2 regions of the Streptococcus sp. SCPM-O-B-15294 (M123) genome follow, and region 1 is predicted to be linked to the other one. Evidence: predicted binding sites of a transcription regulator. Region 1 holds the regulator's gene; the other holds the start of a gene.

The links. Region 1 encodes HrcA, which represses chaperone genes, less so after heat shock. Its sites were predicted from a motif close to TTAGCACTCNNNNNNNNNGAGTGCTAA; they were not measured.
Region 2: groES (co-chaperone GroES) is a predicted target of HrcA. The motif match lies at 6,479-6,505, and genes of this name have one in related genera.

The regions. Positions count from the first base shown of each region.
Region 1 is NZ_JBYQGU010000001.1:229,040-237,785, reverse strand. Features, by position in the region: gene dnaK (molecular chaperone DnaK) at 1-605, opposite strand, end outside; gene grpE (nucleotide exchange factor GrpE) at 845-1,369, opposite strand; gene hrcA (heat-inducible transcriptional repressor HrcA) at 1,394-2,428, opposite strand; gene AC3E8G_RS01025 (M15 family metallopeptidase) at 2,595-3,368, opposite strand; gene AC3E8G_RS01020 (histidine phosphatase family protein) at 3,361-4,059, opposite strand; gene AC3E8G_RS01015 (histidine phosphatase family protein) at 4,101-4,817, opposite strand; gene AC3E8G_RS01010 (PFL family protein) at 4,951-6,288, opposite strand; gene AC3E8G_RS01005 (ACT domain-containing protein) at 6,307-6,573, opposite strand; gene AC3E8G_RS01000 (VanZ family protein) at 6,859-7,980, opposite strand; gene AC3E8G_RS00995 (rhomboid family intramembrane serine protease) at 8,118-8,714, opposite strand.
Region 2 is NZ_JBYQGU010000012.1:57,211-65,956, forward strand. Features, by position in the region: gene AC3E8G_RS08165 (sensor histidine kinase) at 1-1,187, shown strand, start outside; gene AC3E8G_RS08170 (response regulator transcription factor) at 1,184-1,870, shown strand; gene AC3E8G_RS08175 (ABC transporter substrate-binding protein) at 1,867-3,174, shown strand; gene AC3E8G_RS08180 (PTS sugar transporter subunit IIA) at 3,309-3,749, shown strand; gene AC3E8G_RS08185 (PTS sugar transporter subunit IIB) at 3,767-4,261, shown strand; gene AC3E8G_RS08190 (PTS mannose/fructose/sorbose/N-acetylgalactosamine transporter subunit IIC) at 4,324-5,166, shown strand; gene AC3E8G_RS08195 (PTS system mannose/fructose/sorbose family transporter subunit IID) at 5,150-6,004, shown strand; gene AC3E8G_RS08200 (DUF202 domain-containing protein) at 6,107-6,400, shown strand; gene groES (co-chaperone GroES) at 6,528-6,812, shown strand; gene groL (chaperonin GroEL) at 6,836-8,458, shown strand.

The DNA.
Region 1 (8,746 bases):
AAGTCGTCACCACCGAGTTTGTTATCCCCTGCAGTTGCCAATACATCAAAGACACCATCACCCAATTCAAGGATAGATACGTCGAATGTACCACCACCAAGGTCGAATACCAAGATTTTTTCTTCTTTGTCAGTCTTATCCAAACCGTAAGCAAGAGCTGCTGCAGTTGGTTCGTTGACGATACGTTCTACTTCAAGGCCAGCGATTTTACCAGCGTCTTTAGTTGCTTGACGTTGAGCATCGTTAAAGTAAGCTGGAACTGTGATAACAGCCTTGGTTACTTTTTCACCAAGGTATTCTTCAGCATAACCTTTCAAGTATTGAAGAATCATAGCTGAGATTTCTTGTGGAGTGTATTCTTTCCCGTTAGCAGAAACTTTTTCAGAAGTTCCCATCTTAGATTTGATAGAGATAACTGTATCTGGGTTTGTTACTGCTTGACGTTTTGCAGCGTCACCAACGATGATTTCACCGTTTTTGAAAGAAACTACAGATGGAGTTGTACGGTTTCCTTCTGGGTTTGCGATGATTTTGCTTTCAGTTCCTTCAAGAACTGCTACTGCTGAGTTTGTTGTACCTAAGTCAATACCGATAATTTTAGACATATGTTTTTCTCCTTGTTGATTTTTTCTTCTTTTTTGATATTTCCCTTAAGTGGTGGGGACGTGAGCAACTCCCTTCGGGATTTCATCACTTATTTTTGAGCCTACTGTCTCAAAAATCCCCTGTTTCAGTAGCACAAGCTACTGAAACCTTCACCACGGCGGGAAATATCTTCCTTGCAAGCCTCCGGCTTGCATCTTATCTTTCTTTCATAGTTTAGTGTCGTTTCGGACAAGGTAGCCTAGTTGTAGACAACTACCATAGCCGGTCTTAGGATACGGTCATGGAGTTTGTAGCCTTTTTGGAAGACTTGTGCGATGGTGTCTGCTGGATGTTCGTCATCCGCTGGGAGGGTTTGGATGGCCATGTGGTAGTTATGGTCAAATTCTCCGTCCGCTGGAATTTCTTCAATTCCTTCTTCTTTCAGAGCATGAATCAAGCTTTCTTGTACCATTTCCAAGCCCTTCTTCACATCATCCGTCAACCCTTCAACGGCAAGGGCACGTTCGAGGTTGTCCAGTGATGGTAAGATCGCTTTTGCCAAATCTTGGCTACGGTATTTTTGTAATTGTTGACGTTCTTCGTTAGCACGGCGCTGAATGTTTTGCATCTCTGCATGAGCACGAAGGTATTTGTTTTCAAATTCTTCGGCACGCGCTTGTGCTTCTTCTAATTCAGAAGGTTGCTTGCTTTCCTCTACAACTTCTTCAGTTGGTTGGGCAACTTCCTCTTCTTTCACGTCTTCTTTTTTGATATCTTCTGTCAAGGCATACACCCCTTTCATTTGGTCTTAATTTACTTCATAATGGTTGCTGTTGAGGTAACGGTAGTAATCCGTCAACTTCATGACCAGCACTCGGCCGATAACATTGACCAGACTAATCACACGCCTGTAATCCATCTCTACGGGACCAATCACATGCATGAGGGCCATCCCACGATAAGGAACTAGGAACTTGTGGCTAATGACCGTCACATTTTTCAAAGCCTTCTCTTGGGATTCCGCAACCAGGATCTGGGTCATCTGATCTTCTGGCATTCCTCCTCGCAACTCCAAGGCTACGTGTTGGGGATTATCTAAGAACTGATAGGTCTGAAGATCGGCATAACTCAAAGATGAAACCTTTCCTTCTACAAAGACCAGTTCTTGAAACAGTTGCGAGAAGACGTAATCGAATAGATCCAAGACATTGTCTGTCGTCTTGAAATAGCGCTGTACAATCTGTGGAATCTCCGTCCGCAAGCGGTAGTGGATATCCAAGACCGTATTTCCAATGAAACGTTCTTGAACCAGCTGATGGAAGATTTCCAAATCACTGGTTAAGAAATTCTTTGGAATGGCAAACTGGACGGTGACAGGCTTTGATTCATCCAAGGTCAACACCGCTAAGGCATCGTGATTGGATAATGGAACAATCTCGAACCCAGTCAAGCGCTGCCGTGTCGGTTCAACATCCTGAATCACTGCGGTGTAACCCGTCATCTGGGCTAGTAACTTAGCCGTAGCATCCAAGATATCGTCTAACTTAAAGGCTTCGAAATCAAAGGCCTTCACTACCTGGTAGACATCTTGCTCATCAATCAACTCTAGATCGAGCGAGTTCTGAACAAAATATTGGAAACCAGCTCGGCTAGGCATTCGACCACTCGAAGTATGGGCCTTTTCTAATAAGCCTTGCTTTTCGAGGGCAGCCATGTCGTTTCGAATGGTCGCACTACTGGATTGAATGACATCTTGTAGGGCTTTTGAACCGACTGGTTCGTGGGTCTTGGTAAAGATATCAACGACAAGATTTAGAATCTCATTTTGACGTTCTGTAACCATGACCTCACCTCTCTTTCGTTTTTAGCACTCTAATCACTCAAGTGCTAAACCATGATTCTATTATACACCCTCTCAAAAGAAAGTCAAGAGAAAAATCCAAAAAATTAGCACTCTTTTTTCAAGAGTGCTAAAAATCATTCTTAAGACCGATACTAGGCTGAAAAAACTACAAACCTGCTTCTTTCAGCTTTTGAATATATTCTTCTAAGACCAGCTGGTGCTTGACCATATACTGGGCATTTTCTACACCGACGTAGCGGAAGTGCCAGTTTTCATAGTCCACACCCGTGATCGCATTTTTCCTTTCTGGATAACGGAGAACAAACCCATATTGTGGTGCCAAGGCAATAATTTGTTGCACTACCTCTTCGGACAGCCCATTTGGGGCACTCATATCAATCGCAAGACCTGTCTGGTGCTCACTAGCTCCTGGAACTTGTACCTGAGCTTGTGCCTGACGTTCTGCTTCCTCATGAGAAAGCCCAGTAGCTTCCAACTGTGCTACCCGCTCATTGTAAAGCTCTGTTTGCTCCTCCACACTTCGATAACCGGAAATCAAGGACTCCTCAGGAGCAACTGCCCTTGCCGCCGCTAAAAATTGCTTAGTTTGTTCTGCGATCCGACTGTCCACCTTGATTTCTTCGACATCTGCTAACTGAGGATTCAGCTCGGCTAACTTGTTGTCCCGGTTGACCAGGACTAGGTTCCAATCCTTGCTAGAAACTTGAGGAAGGTCTGTCTTAGGTTTTTCTTCCTTTTTCTCAACCTTTTTCGGAGTAGTCGTTTCTACTTTTTGATCTTCAGCAAAGTCCAGAGGAAGCCATTGAGGTTTCAAATAGAAAATACCCACTCCTGCTCCAATTAGACAGAGGCCTAAACAGCAGAGCACGATCCAGCTAACTTTCTTTTCTCTTTTCTTGGCAAGTTTATATTTAGTCATGATCTTCCTCTAACCATTTCGCTCCAACCTGGCGGTATGACAGATCTCCAACTGCTTCTAGTTTAAATTTACCATCTTCATACTCAATAACAGTCACACTACCATTGTCCAAGACCAATTCTTTAAAAGCTTTTGGATCAATCAGGTAAATCAAGGTACTGATGGTCATCCCATGACTGACCACGATGGCATTACCTCCACCCTTAGACTCGACATCTTTTGCAATTGCCGTAAAGCCATCCAAGATGCGGTCGCGAAGAGTTTCCCAAGACTCTGCCCAGCCGGCTGTGTCCACTTCGACAATCCCTTCAGCCAACTCCATCAAGCTCAAATGATGGAAGTCATCAACTCGAAAGACACGTGGCAAAACGCCCAAAAAGAGTTCCCCATCGTAGGCGCCATCAAAACTTCCAAAGCACCATTCGCGGATGCGCTTATCATAACGGTAAGGAATCTTACCCGTTAACCCTAGTTCTTCTAGCACAATCCCCATGGTTTGAATAGTTCGACCAGAGTCGCTGGACACGGCTTGTTGGAACTGAATCCCGGCTTCACGTAGACCAATCCCCAATTCATGAATCCCTCGTTCGCCAGCTTCTGTCAAGGGACTATCAGACCAACCTTGGGCGCGACCAATGGTATTAAACATGGTTTTTCCATGACGGGCAATATACAATTTTGTCTTTGCCATTTTTATCCTCCTGCAATTGTTTTCTTCTTATATAAGGTATCTTATTTTTTTACATCAAGTTCTTCTGAGTGGGCTGCTAACCAGTTAGCACCCAGCTTACGGTATGACTCATCTCCGATGGTCTGGATTGAGAAGTGTCCATTTTCGTATTCTACCAAGGTGACACTACCATTTTCAACCCTTGGATCCAGCTCAATCTCTGGATTCAAAATACACACAAAGGAACCGATGGTCATGCTGTGACTAACAACCAAGGCATTTCCACCACCCCTGGCTTCAACTTCCTTGGCAATCTCCTCAAAGCCATCTACAATCCGTTTTTTCAACACATCCCATGGTTCAGCCCAACCGGCTGTATCTACTTGGTAGATTCCATTCGCCAGCTCTTCCAGACTGAGTTTCTTATAGTCTTCAATATCTAGAACCCGAGGAACAACTCCACGGAAAAGTTCCCCTCCGTAGGCACCATCAAAACTTCCAAAACACCATTCCCGGATCTTTTTGTTGAAAGTATAAGGAATCTGATCTGTGAGCCCAAGCTCGTCTAAAACAATTCCCATGGTTTGAATAGCACGACCTGAATCGCTGGAAACAGCACGGACAAAGTCCAAACCAGATTCTCTCAAACCAACCCCCAATTCACGGATGCCTTCTTCTCCTTGAACAGTTAAAGGCGTATCCGACCAACCTTGGGCACGACCTATCGTATTAAACATGGTTTTTCCATGCCGAATAATAAACAATCTTGTTTTCACCATGTGATCTCCTTTTATGTCCTTCTATTATATCATTTTTTATAAGGAAACTGGCAGCGATGACCTCTCGATTCACTTTCACTTCCTCAGCCAACATTAAAAGCCCTGAGCAAAAATCCTGCTCCAGGGCCATTTTTTAATTTTTAAAACTATGAACTGGGGCCGGAATTTGACCACCACGGGCAATAAAGTCAGCTGACGAAGCTTTGTTGACCTTCATCACCGGAGCAGACCCAAGAAGTCCTCCAAGCTCTAACATATCGCCTTCTTTTCCATAAGGAATGATCCGAACTGCTGTGGTCTTTTGGTTGATCACCCCGATAGCTGCTTCGTCGGCAATCATGGCCGCAATGGTTGTATCTGGAGTATCAGCTGGGATGGCAATCATATCCAAACCGACGGAACAGATAGCTGTCATGGCTTCCAATTTTTCCAAGTTGATATGACCTGATTGGACCGCCGCAATCATCCCTTCATCTTCTGAAACCGGAATGAAGGCACCTGACAAACCACCGACTTGGTTACAAGCCATAATGCCACCTTTTTTCACTTGGTCATTAAGCAGAGCCAGCGCTGCTGTTGTCCCGTGGGTTCCAACTACTTCAAGCCCCATGGCCTCAAGGACACGGGCAACCGAATCCCCAACTGCTGGTGTTGGAGCAAGAGACAAGTCGACAATTCCAAACTCAACACCGAGACGTTCACTAGCCATTTGACCTACCAATTGGCCGACACGGGTAATCTTGAAGGCTGTCTTCTTGACTGTTTCAGCCAATACATCAAAGCTTGCTCCGGGAACTTTTTCGATGGCCCGTTGGACGACACCAGGTCCTGAAACCCCAACGTTGATGACGACATCTGCTTCACCGACACCGTGGAAGGCTCCCGCCATAAAGGGATTATCTTCTACCGCATTAGCAAAGACAACGAGTTTACCTGGTCCCATTGGATCTGCTTGGGAAGCTTCTTTAATGATGCGCCCCATGTCTCGGACAGCGGTCATATTGATCCCTGTCTTAGTCGATCCAATATTGACTGAAGAGCAGACAAAATCTGTCTCCGCAAGGGCACGAGGAATGGAATTAATGAGGATCTCATCCCCTTTTTGGTAGCCTTTTTGAACAAGAGCTGAGAAGCCACCGATAAAGTTAACCCCAACTTCCTTCGCCGCACGATCCAGCGCCTTGGCAAAGGGTACATAGTCTGTCGCGCTGGTTGCTGCTCCGATAATGGAAATCGGAGTGACCGAAACCCGCTTATTCACAATTGGAATGCCAAGTTCTGCCGCAATCTCGTCCCCCACAGCCACCAAATCTTTGGCCTTGGTCACAATCTTATTGTAGACTTTTTCTGCCGCCTTATCGATATCCGGATCAATACAATCTAGGAGGGAGATCCCCATGGTGATGGTCCGAACATCGAAGTTCTGCTCCTCAATCATGGCAATGGTTTCTGTTACCTGTCTAATGTCCATAAATTCTCAACCCCTATCTTACAAATTGTGCATGGCATCAAAAATCGCTGCGCTTTGGATATTGATTTTCACATGAAGAGACTGACCGAATTCTTCTAACTCTGAACGAAGCTGGGTGAAATCTTTTTTCTCATCGGATGATACGACCGCCATCATGGTAAAGTATTCATCCAATACCGTTTGAGAGATATCATCGATATTGAGTCCTAATTCTGCCACTTTCGTTGCAACACCCGCTACGATTCCTTTTTGGTCTTTACCAACGACTGTAATAATTGCTTTCATTTCACTGCTCCATTCTATCTATTTGCTTCCATTGTAGCACATTCCCCTTAAAATCGCCGTTCTCAACTGGGGATGTTCGGATATTTTCCGTGTGTATAAAAAAATAAAGAGGCTGTGACAAAAGTCCTAGCCTCTTAATTGTTTTTGGATTGTCGAGCAAGACGCAGTGGTTGAGCTGGGCTCTACTACGCTGATTTCATCAGCTTTTACAGCCCTACTCAACTGTGCGGAGGTGAGACGACGAAATCGAATTCTAACGAATTACCGATTTCTGTCCCACTCTCTCTATTTTGACGATTCGGTTTCATCTTTTAGGATACCTTCCTTCACGCGCACGGTACTCTCATACTCGGCTCCAGCTAGACGGTCAAAGGGAAAGCGAGCACTGAGCAAGATGATGGCAAGGGTGAGGATCAGGTACAATAAGAGCACAAAGAAGAGCAATAAAATCATAGATAGAGTCAAAAGGGAATTGTCCGTCAAATCCTGATTCAAAAGCGAGATCAAATAGAACAACCCTTGGGGAATCCAGTAGAAATAGCCTACCACTAGGATTCCTCGCCAGATGGTACGAAGCCATTTTTGCTTGTCAAAACGCAAGCGGAATTTTACCAAAGCCATTCCCAAGGTTTTGCCCCGCCACAAGGGAAGCAAACTAAAGTAAAGCACCAAAACCGCTACATAGGGAATCATCTCTAAACGCTCGATTACCGCATAAAGCAAGGATAGCATCACAAAATCAATCAAGAAAGCAAGACCCATCCGGAAACCAGATACTTTCGTCCCTACTCGGAAAGAATGCTCGTCAATCTCATCTCGTGTTGGCAATAACCAAACCAGGAACCAACCAAGCAAGTAGCCCACTCCACCACCAGTGGTATTTTGAATAATATCATCGACATCTGCTAGGCGGTAAGGGCCCGGATACAGAAAGTAGAGACCTGATAACTGGGTCAGCTCCAAAAAGAGACTAAAGAGGGCTGTTAGGAGAATCGTTTTCTTAAAACCACACTTGAAATAATAACGTAGATACATCCCAAAAGGAATCAACATTAGGACATTAAAAGCTGGTACATAAAAAGTTGGATGCTTGATAGCCTGAAGCCAAGTACCAGTCTGCGCTAGATCAAAGGGGCTCTCCTTGAAAAAATCCACCACAAAAGCAAAGGGATGGAGATTGACCATTTCCGAGTAGCTAGTATGGATCTTACTCGGATCTGGCAGAGGCAAGACTACCAAGAGATAGACCGTCATCAAGTAAAGCATAAAAGAATAGAAAATCAGCACCCGCAATTTATTGACCGAGCCATATTTTCGATAATTCAAAATCATGTAGGGCAAGGTCAGCAAAAAGGCCAGGAAAGGAAAGAGCTGAACAGCTGTTTTGATTGTAGAAATGTATCCCATTGTGTCTCCCATTTACCGTTATAAAAACACCCTTTGCACAATGACAAAAGGTGATTTTTTCATTGATATAGAGTATTATACGGCCTGGTAGAGGAAGAGTCAAGGAAACAGGATGAAAACCTAGCTCAATAGTCGGCTTAATTGCTACCTCTCCCCTTCAAGCTTTTACTTCCGATAAAGACCAATAGATAACTCACAATCCCTGAAAGATGCAATAGCGTTGAGATCCATCCGGTGATTACTGGTAAGAGCATGAGACCAGATAGAAAAATTAAGAATAGATAAAGCCATTTTACGGTGCGTGATAATTCTTTCCACACGTTTGGCAGGAGCATAATCCCTCCGGTCACAAAGGCATAGCCGACGGCAGAGATCCCTGTTGCCTGAATGTCCTGCCCGCGTGTTAAGAAGTGAAAAACGATGGAAGAGAGGACTGTCGCCGTCACAAAAACGATTAAGACTTGTATGGAGCCTCTTTTTCTTTCTAGCAGTCCACCGAAGGGAAGGATCATGAGTCCGTTTAAAATCAAATGAACCCATAAAAACCAGACAGGAGCTCCTTTACTGCCATGCATCAGGGTCCCACTGACATATTGCCAACCATACACCGGCTTCGAATGAAAAGCCAATAGGTCATACATAGCATCCCCATAAAAGGAAGTCAATAAACCGAGCAACAAACAGATTAGAGCTATCGTACTGATAACAGGATAGGTTTTTATCATCGTTTTCATTTTAAAACTTCTTTTCTGTAAATAAATCAATT
Region 2 (8,746 bases), on a different contig from region 1:
TGTTGGAGCAATTGAGAGAAATACCAACTTCTCCCGCTCAGAACTTTTGGATCTCCATCCTCCTCTTTGGAGGGATTCTTCTCATTACCTTTTATCGGATGCGCCCAGGGACACAGGAGTGGTCGGTTTTTGACAAGTGGAATATCCTAGAAATATTACTGATGTTAGGCGTCATGATGTCCCTCAGCTTCTCCTACAATGGGATCATTCTTTTGGTATTTGCTGATATCTTTTACGGTTCTAAGGAGTTTAGTAGTTCCAAGGACAGGCGCTACTGGTTTGCCTTTATCCTTTTGAGTTTCATTGTCCTCCTTGTGACCAACTATGACATCCTCTCTCTCGTCGTGCAACTGCCATCGCTAGATACCTATATCACCTTCTACCCTTCATCGATTCGGATGCTCATCCTATTCGCTAAAAATGCGCTAGCTTCCTTGAATATGGTTGTCTTTATTATTTCTCTTCTCTTTTACATTTTATCGGTAGTAGCAGAGCACCATCGAATCGAAAAAGAGTTAGAAATGGTATCGCAGGTCAATACGGAATTAAATAGCTACATGGCCCTTTCGGAAAAGATTGCGGAGGACCGAGAGCGCAAGCGGATCGCACGAGAGATTCACGATACTCTGGGCCATGCCTTGACGGGCATTTCTGCAGGGATTGATGCGGTTGGGGTTCTGATTGATATTGATCCTGGTCGCGCCAAGACCCAGCTGCAATCGGTCTCTACGGTGGTACGAGATGGAATCAAGGACGTCCGGGGGTCTTTGAACAAGCTGCGACCAGGTGCCCTGGAGGATCATACCTTGAGGGATGCAGTTTTGAAATTGGTTCACGAATACCAAGCCATTTCCCACCTACAAGTCGATCTGACCTATGACTGGGATGAGGTAGATCTAGATGTCATGGTGGAGGATACTGTCTTTCGCGTGATTCAGGAGTCCATGACCAATTCTGTCCGCCACGGTCATGCCAGCCACATGCAGATTTCCTTTTTGGTGGAAGATGCCTATGTCATGATTCTCCAAGATAATGGGGTTGGCTTTGACCAACTGCAGGTCGGCTACGGCTTGAAGCAAATGCGAGAGCGGGTCTCTATCTTGGGAGGAAGGATCGAATTTGCCAATCGAAATGGCTTTTATACACGAATTGAATTGCCCAAAGAAAAAGGAGGAAAGGTCTTATGATTAAAGTAATGATTGCGGATGACCAAGCGCTGATTCGGGAATCGCTCCAAATTATTTTGTCTGCTCATCAAGATATTCAGGTAACTTCTGCGGTAGCAGACGGTCACGAGGTACTAGAGCGAATCCCTCAAGATCGACCAGATGTCGTACTGATGGATATTCGTATGCCTAAGATGGATGGCGTGATGGCGACAAAAGAAGTCAAGGAACGCTTCCCTGAGGTGAAAATCATCATTCTAACCACCTTCGACGATGATGATTTCATCTTTCGGGCTCTGAAATATGGAGCCTCAGGGTATTTGCTCAAAGGAGCTTCCACAGAGGAGCTCTACCAAGCCATCCAAATTGTCTACCATGGGGGAGCCATGATTAACCCCAATATTGCCAGCAAGGTTTTTCAGATTTTTTCTCAGATGGCTCAGAGCAATTACACAATCTCCGTCTCTGAAGAATATGTGAGCGACTTATCCCTGACTGAATGGCGCATCATCCAGCAGATTGGTTTCGGAGAGTCTAATAAGGAAATTGCAGCCAAATTATTCCTGTCTGAGGGAACCATTCGGAATTACCTGTCAACCATTTTGTCTAAGTTGAACCTGCGGGATCGGACCCAGTTAGCTATTTGGGCTGTTCAAAAAGGGGTGACCACTAAGGATTTTGGAACAGAAAGTGATAGCCGATGAAGAAAAAAGGTAAGATGCGAGGCGCCAGATTGTTTCTTGGGATCTTCTTGCTTCTTCTGCTTGCTGGAGGGATTTGGTGGCAGCAACAGCCTAGGATTGTCCGTTTGGGGGTCTACGCAGGCTCTAGCTGGGATGTGCCCACCCAAACAGAAGAAAAAGTCTTGGACCAAGCGATTGCTCGTTTCGAAAAAACGCATCCAGGGGTAAAGATTGTCTACGAAAGCGGGATTCCGAAGAATCGATATGCGAGCTGGTTAGCCAATCAGATCCTCCATGGTCAGGAGCCCGATCTCTATATGGTATCCAGTACAGAGCTCCCAGTGTTAGCAGCGCGTGGGGCGGTGGAAGATTTGACCCCCTTGATGGGCAAACAGGTCGATCCTTCTCATTTTTATCCCGTTGCCCTAGAAGCAGGCAAGTACAAGAATCGTCAATATGCTCTTCCTTTCGAGAGCAATCCTGTTTTGATGTGTGTCAATAAGGATTTATTGGAAAAGGAAGGGATTGCTATTCCAAAAGAGGGGTGGACCTTGGAGGAATTTTATACGATTTGTCAAAAAGTGACGCGGGATACGGATGGAGATGGTGAGCTGGATCAGTTTGGAAGTACGGATTATACCTGGAGGGAGGCTTTGGCAGCCCATGGGGGCCAGCTTTTCCGTCAGGACAGCATTAATCTTACGAGTAAAGAAATGAAGCGCTCGCTCTATTTTGTCGAAAAACTCGAAGCCCTTCATGGCAACTTCAATGTCACTTCTAAGGATTTTGATGAAGGCAAGGTCGCTTTTTATCCGATGACCTTGGCCCAGTACCGAACTTATAAACCTTATCCCTATCATGTGGCCAAGTATTCAAATTTCACTTGGACCTGTATCCCTATGCCAGGGGCTTCTGGCTCGACTCCGTCAACCTTAGTGGATACATCCCTGTTTGCTTTGTCTTCGCGGGCCAGTGCGAGCAAGGAGGCCAAGGAATTCATGGAATTTTTGACCCAGGACCAGCAGGTCCAGCAGGAACTCTTTCGGCAGTCGCAGGGGACCTCTGTCCTCCCTTCTGTTGTCAATAGTTCAAAGAGTCGGGACCTTCTTAAAGCGGATGACTTCGGGGTTGACTCTCTGACGAATCAGACCCTGGACCAGATTATGAAAAAAGCTGTCCTAAGCACTCCTGGCAACCTGCCAACTGATATCTGGGATCGGTTGGATTATTTAATCCATAATGCTCTAAAAGCAAAGGATATTGATAATCAATTACCTCAAATTCAGAAGATTATTGAGGAAATGCTTCGGGAGAAGTTTCGTTAAGAGCAACTAGGCATCTGTCAAGTGACAGATGTCATTTTTTTATTGACAGATGTCAACTTTTCTTTGTGACAAATGACAATAGTAAAACGCTTTCAAAAGCAATACAATAAGGTCATTATAAAGGAGGCAAAAGGATGAAGTATCTGGTATTGGTCAGTCATGGTGGACTGGCAGAAGGTCTGAAAAGTTCACTGGCTATGTTTGCTGGGGATAAGATCGATCAGGTGATTGCGGTCGGATTGAAAGAAGGCAAATCGGTAGATGATTTTGCGCATGATTTTCGTCAGGCGCTTTCCCCTTTGACAGATGAGGACTCTGTCTTAGTTCTAGCAGACATTGTAGGTGGCAGTCCTTTGACAACGGCGGCAACGGTGCTAGAGGAACAAGGGAAGCTGAGTACAGCCTTGATCTTAGGTGGAATGAACTTGACCATGGCGCTGACAGCAGTTGTGATGAAGGACATGATGGAGGGGGCTGATCTAGCCCAGGTGATTTTATCCGAAGCTTCCACTGCCTTGCAAGAATTTGCCCTTGCCCCGGTAGAGGGTGACGATGAAGAAGATGATGATATTTAACTAAGGGAGGTTAGAAAATGGTAGTATCATTTGTACGAATTGACGACCGTATGATCCACGGTCAAACAGTAACTCGATGGGCTAAAGAAAAGCCTTGTGATGGCTTAATTGCTGTCAACGACGCGGCAGCTTCTAATAAGGTCTTGATCCAAGCCTATAAAGGGGCTTCGGATAAGAAAACCTTTGTTTGGACTAAGGAAGCTTTCAAAGAAAAATCTGCAAAAGTAACGGAATCAGAAACTCGCTATTTCTTGATTACTAAGAACCCCATCGATATGAAAGAAATTTTGGTCGACCAAGAGTTTGTCCCAGGCGATGTCAAAGAAATCATTGTCGGTCCTGCAAATGACCGTCCGGGTGCTGTGAAATTGGGGAACAACCAATCCATCACCCAGGAAGAAGCAGAAGCCATCGAAGCCATTCAGGCTGCAGGCTACAAGGTGAAATTCCAGTTGCTACCAGATGTATCCATCGGTTACTGGGATGATTTCAAATCAAAATTCGGATTCTAGGGAGGGGAGCATCCTAGCTCTTCGTCACTAAACTATACTTACAAACAAAAGGAGCGTTTGTTATGACAATTTCATGGATTCAAGCAATCTTGCTTGGTATTTTCGCCAGCTTGTCTTCAATGCCTGGTATGGGTGGTTCCAGTATCGGGAACTATACACTTGGTCGTCCCCTAGTTGGTGGCTTGATCTCAGGGTTGATCCTTGGAGATGTGACAACCGGTATCATGGTCGGGGTAGCCCTTCAGGTCGTATATATCGCCTTGGTTACTCCTGGTGGAACTGTATCTGCCGATGTACGGGCTATTTCTTATATCGGAATTCCTCTTTCCATCTTATTTGTTCATGCCAACAATATTACTGGTGAGGCAGCAATTGCAGCGGCAGCAGCCCCAATCGGTGCAGCCGTTGGGACTATCGGTACCGTTCTTTTCTACGGTACTGCAACCATGAACTTGCTTTGGCAACATATCGGTTGGAAAGCCGTTGAAGAAGGAAACTTCAAAAAACTCTACGCAGTGGACTGGGTTTACCCATGGATTTCTCACTTCCTCTTCTCCTTCCTTCCAACCATGATTATCACCAAATACGGTGAAAACATGGTGGATTTGATGAAACAATACCTTCCAATGGATGGTTACTGGATGAAAGCCCTCTTTACAGTCGGTGCCCTTCTTCCATGTGTCGGTATTGCCATCCTCTTGAAGCAAATCGTTACAGAAGTGAGAGACTTCATTCCATTCTTTGTTGGATTTACCTTGGCAAAATCTCTTGGCTTGAACTTGGTAGCGAGTGCGGTAGTTTCATTGATCTTTGCAGTGATCTACTATGAACTTGAAGTGATTAAAACAATGAAAGTCGTCCCTGCTGGAGCAAATGACTTTGACGATGATGAGGAGGATATCTAAGATGGCTGATAAAAAGAAAATTTCAAAGAAAACGCTAACCAAAGCATTCCATCATTGGTATTATGGTCACTTGACCTGTTTCTCTCAAGAACATATGCAAACCTTTGGGTATTTGACTTCGATGCTTCCAATCGTGGAAGAAATGTATGATTCCAAAGAAGAACAAAAAGAAGCCATGCAAACCTATACAGCCTTCTTCAACACGGAGCCCCAACTAGGATCTCTTGTTGTAGGGATCACAGCTGGTTTGGAAGAAGCGCGTGCCAATGGAGAAGCAGTAGATGGCGAAACCATCAACGGGATGCGTGCTGGTTTGATGGGACCAATCGCTGGGATTGGGGACTCCTTGGTTGTTGGGACTTTAATCCCTGTACTTCTCGGGATTGCCCTTGGTCTTTCTAAAGGCGGAAACATTGCAGGAGCTCTCTTCTATATCGTCGTTTGGAACCTCTTGGTTTACTTAGGCATGCGTTTCGCCTTCTTCAAAGGCTATCACTTAGGGGACAAGGCTGTTGAATTCCTTGTAGGACCAAAAGGACAAGCCCTTCGTAAAGCGATTAGTGTGGTCGGTGGTATGGTCATCGGTGCCGTAGCAGCGACTTGGGTCTCTGTTACAACAGCCCTCGAATTCAAAAATGCTGACGGAGAAGCCTTCCTTAAAATCCAAGAAAAGATTGATGGCGTCTATCCAGGTCTCTTGACTGCTGCCTTTATCACGCTTTGCTGGTGGCTCATGGCGAAGAAGAAAGTCTCACCAAACAAGGTCATGCTTCTCTTAGTCATCATCGCCTTAGCTGGGGTAGCTCTTGGAATCTTTGACCCAGGTCTCAAATACTAAGAGAAAACTGGAAACAGTTTATTGCAACCGGAGCATTGAGAATGAAGTACGTGACCTCCTTTACGAATACTTCATTCTCAATTTTTATTGAAGGAGGCATCTATGCACACCAGACAAGAATTAATAAAAGGGTATGAGACGGAAATTCGCTACCAACGCCATATGTTGGAAAACTTGGGTCGCTGGTTTAGTGTGCTCTTTCTCATGGCCAGTATTGGTGGACTGCTGATTTATTTCTATCACAAGACTTCCCTCCTATTTTTGATCTTAGGTAGCTTGATCGCCCTGATTGGAATAGCAGGGATGTTGGTAGTGGGGTATGGGATGTATCGTGGTCGAGCCAACTTACAAAAAGTCATCCAAGCTTACCAACAAAAACTAAATTTGGTTGGCTAGAAATCGAAAACACTTCGAAGAGATTGAGGTGTTTTTTTCTTGACTATTTTTGACCAAGTGATACAATAGAAACATGAGTTAGCACTCGATGTTGAAGAGTGCTAAAATACAAGAACGGAGGAATGACATGTTAAAACCATTAGGAGACCGCGTGGTCTTGAAAGTAGAAGAAAAAGAACAGACAGTCGGTGGCTTTGTCATCGCAGGAGCAAGTCAAGCTGAAACAAAAACAGCAGAAGTCATCGCTGTAGGTGAGGGAGTTCGGACCCTCAGTGGCGAGTTGGTAGCACCAAGTGTCAAAGTCGGTGATACGGTCTTGGTGGAAAATCATGCAGGCGTTGAAGTGAAAGACGGCGATGAGAAGTACACAATTGTTGGGACTGCAAGTATTCTTGCCATTGTTGAAGCCTAAAGAATCAGAAAGGAGAAAGATGTATGTCAAAAGAAATTAAATTTTCATCAGATGCTCGTGCAGCCATGGTCCGTGGGGTAGATATCCTAGCAGATACCGTTAAGGTGACCTTGGGACCTAAAGGGCGCAATGTGGTCCTTGAAAAATCATTTGGGTCACCATTGATCACAAATGATGGGGTGACCATCGCCAAAGAAATCGAATTGGAAGACCATTTCGAAAATATGGGTGCCAAATTGGTATCAGAAGTTGCTTCGAAGACCAACGATATCGCTGGAGATGGAACAACGACTGCGACTGTCTTGACCCAAGCCATCGTCCGTGAAGGGATCAAGAACGTTACAGCGGGTGCGAATCCAATTGGTATCCGTCGTGGGATTGAAGCAGCAGTTGCGACTGCTGTTGAAGCCTTGAAAAACAATGCCATTCCAGTTGCCAATAAAGAAGCCATCGCCCAGGTTGCAGCAGTTTCTTCTCGCTCTGAAAAAGTCGGTGAATACATCTCGGAAGCCATGGAAAAAGTGGGGAATGACGGGGTAATCACGATTGAAGAATCTCGTGGTATGGAAACAGAGTTGGAAGTCGTTGAAGGAATGCAGTTTGACCGTGGTTACCTCTCTCAATACATGGTCACTGATAATGAAAAAATGGTGGCAGACCTTGAAAATCCTTATATCTTGATCACCGACAAGAAGGTATCAAACATCCAGGAAATCTTGCCATTGCTTGAAAGTATCCTTCAAAGCAACCGTCCACTCTTGATCATTGCGGATGATGTGGATGGAGAAGCCCTCCCAACGCTTGTCTTGAACAAGATTCGTGGAACTTTCAATGTCGTAGCTGTTAAGGCTCCTGGATTTGGAGACCGTCGCAAAGCTATGCTAGAAGACATCGCGATCTTGACAGGTGGTACTGTTATCACAGAAGATCTCGGTCTTGAGTTGAAAGATGCGACCATCGAAGCGCTCGGTCAAGCAAGTAAAGTGACAGTGGACAAAGATAGCACAGTCATTGTAGAAGGTGCAGGAAATCCTGAAGCTATCGCTAACCGTGTGGCCGTGATCAAATCACAAATCGAAACCACAACGTCAGAATTCGACCGTGAAAAACTCCAAGAACGCTTGGCAAAATTGTCTGGTGGCGTTGCAGTCATCAAGGTCGGAGCTGCAACTGAAACGGAGTTGAAAGAAATGAAACTCCGCATCGAAGACGCTCTCAATGCGACACGCGCAGCGGTTGAAGAAGGAATTGTTGCCGGTGGTGGTACGGCCCTTGCCAATGTTATTTCTGCAGTTGCAACCCTTGAATTGGAAGGGGACGAAGCGACAGGACGCAACATTGTGCTTCGCGCCTTGGAAGAGCCTGTACGTCAAATCGCTCACAATGCAGGCTATGAAGGATCAATCGTTATCGATCGCTTGAAACATGCAGAAGTCGGAACAGGCTTCAATGCTGCAACAGGTGAATGGGTCAACATGATTGAAGCAGGAATTATCGACCCAGTGAAGGTGAGCCGTTCAGCCCTTCAAAATGCGGCTTCCGTAGCAAGCCTTATCTTGACGACTGAAGCAGTGGTAGCCAACAAACCAGAACCAACTCCAGCAGCACCGGCTATGGATCCAAGCATGATGGGTGGGATGATGTAACACGTTACAAATGATTGAGGCTTCGCCTCTAATCATTTGACGCCAACCGCTATCAGGCGGTTTGGCTAAACGTCTTACTAGCTCAAAGGGAGGAAAGTATCGTTCCTCCCTTTTTCGCGTCGTAACCTATGTAATGGCAAGCACTATGGTGTCTTGCCGAAGTGTCTTACTAAGAAAACAAAGAAGGCATTATCGGCCTTCTTTATTTTCTGTCGTAACCTGTGTGTTTGATTGAGGCTATGCCTCTAATCATTTGACGCCAACCGCTATCAGGCGGTTTGGCTAAAC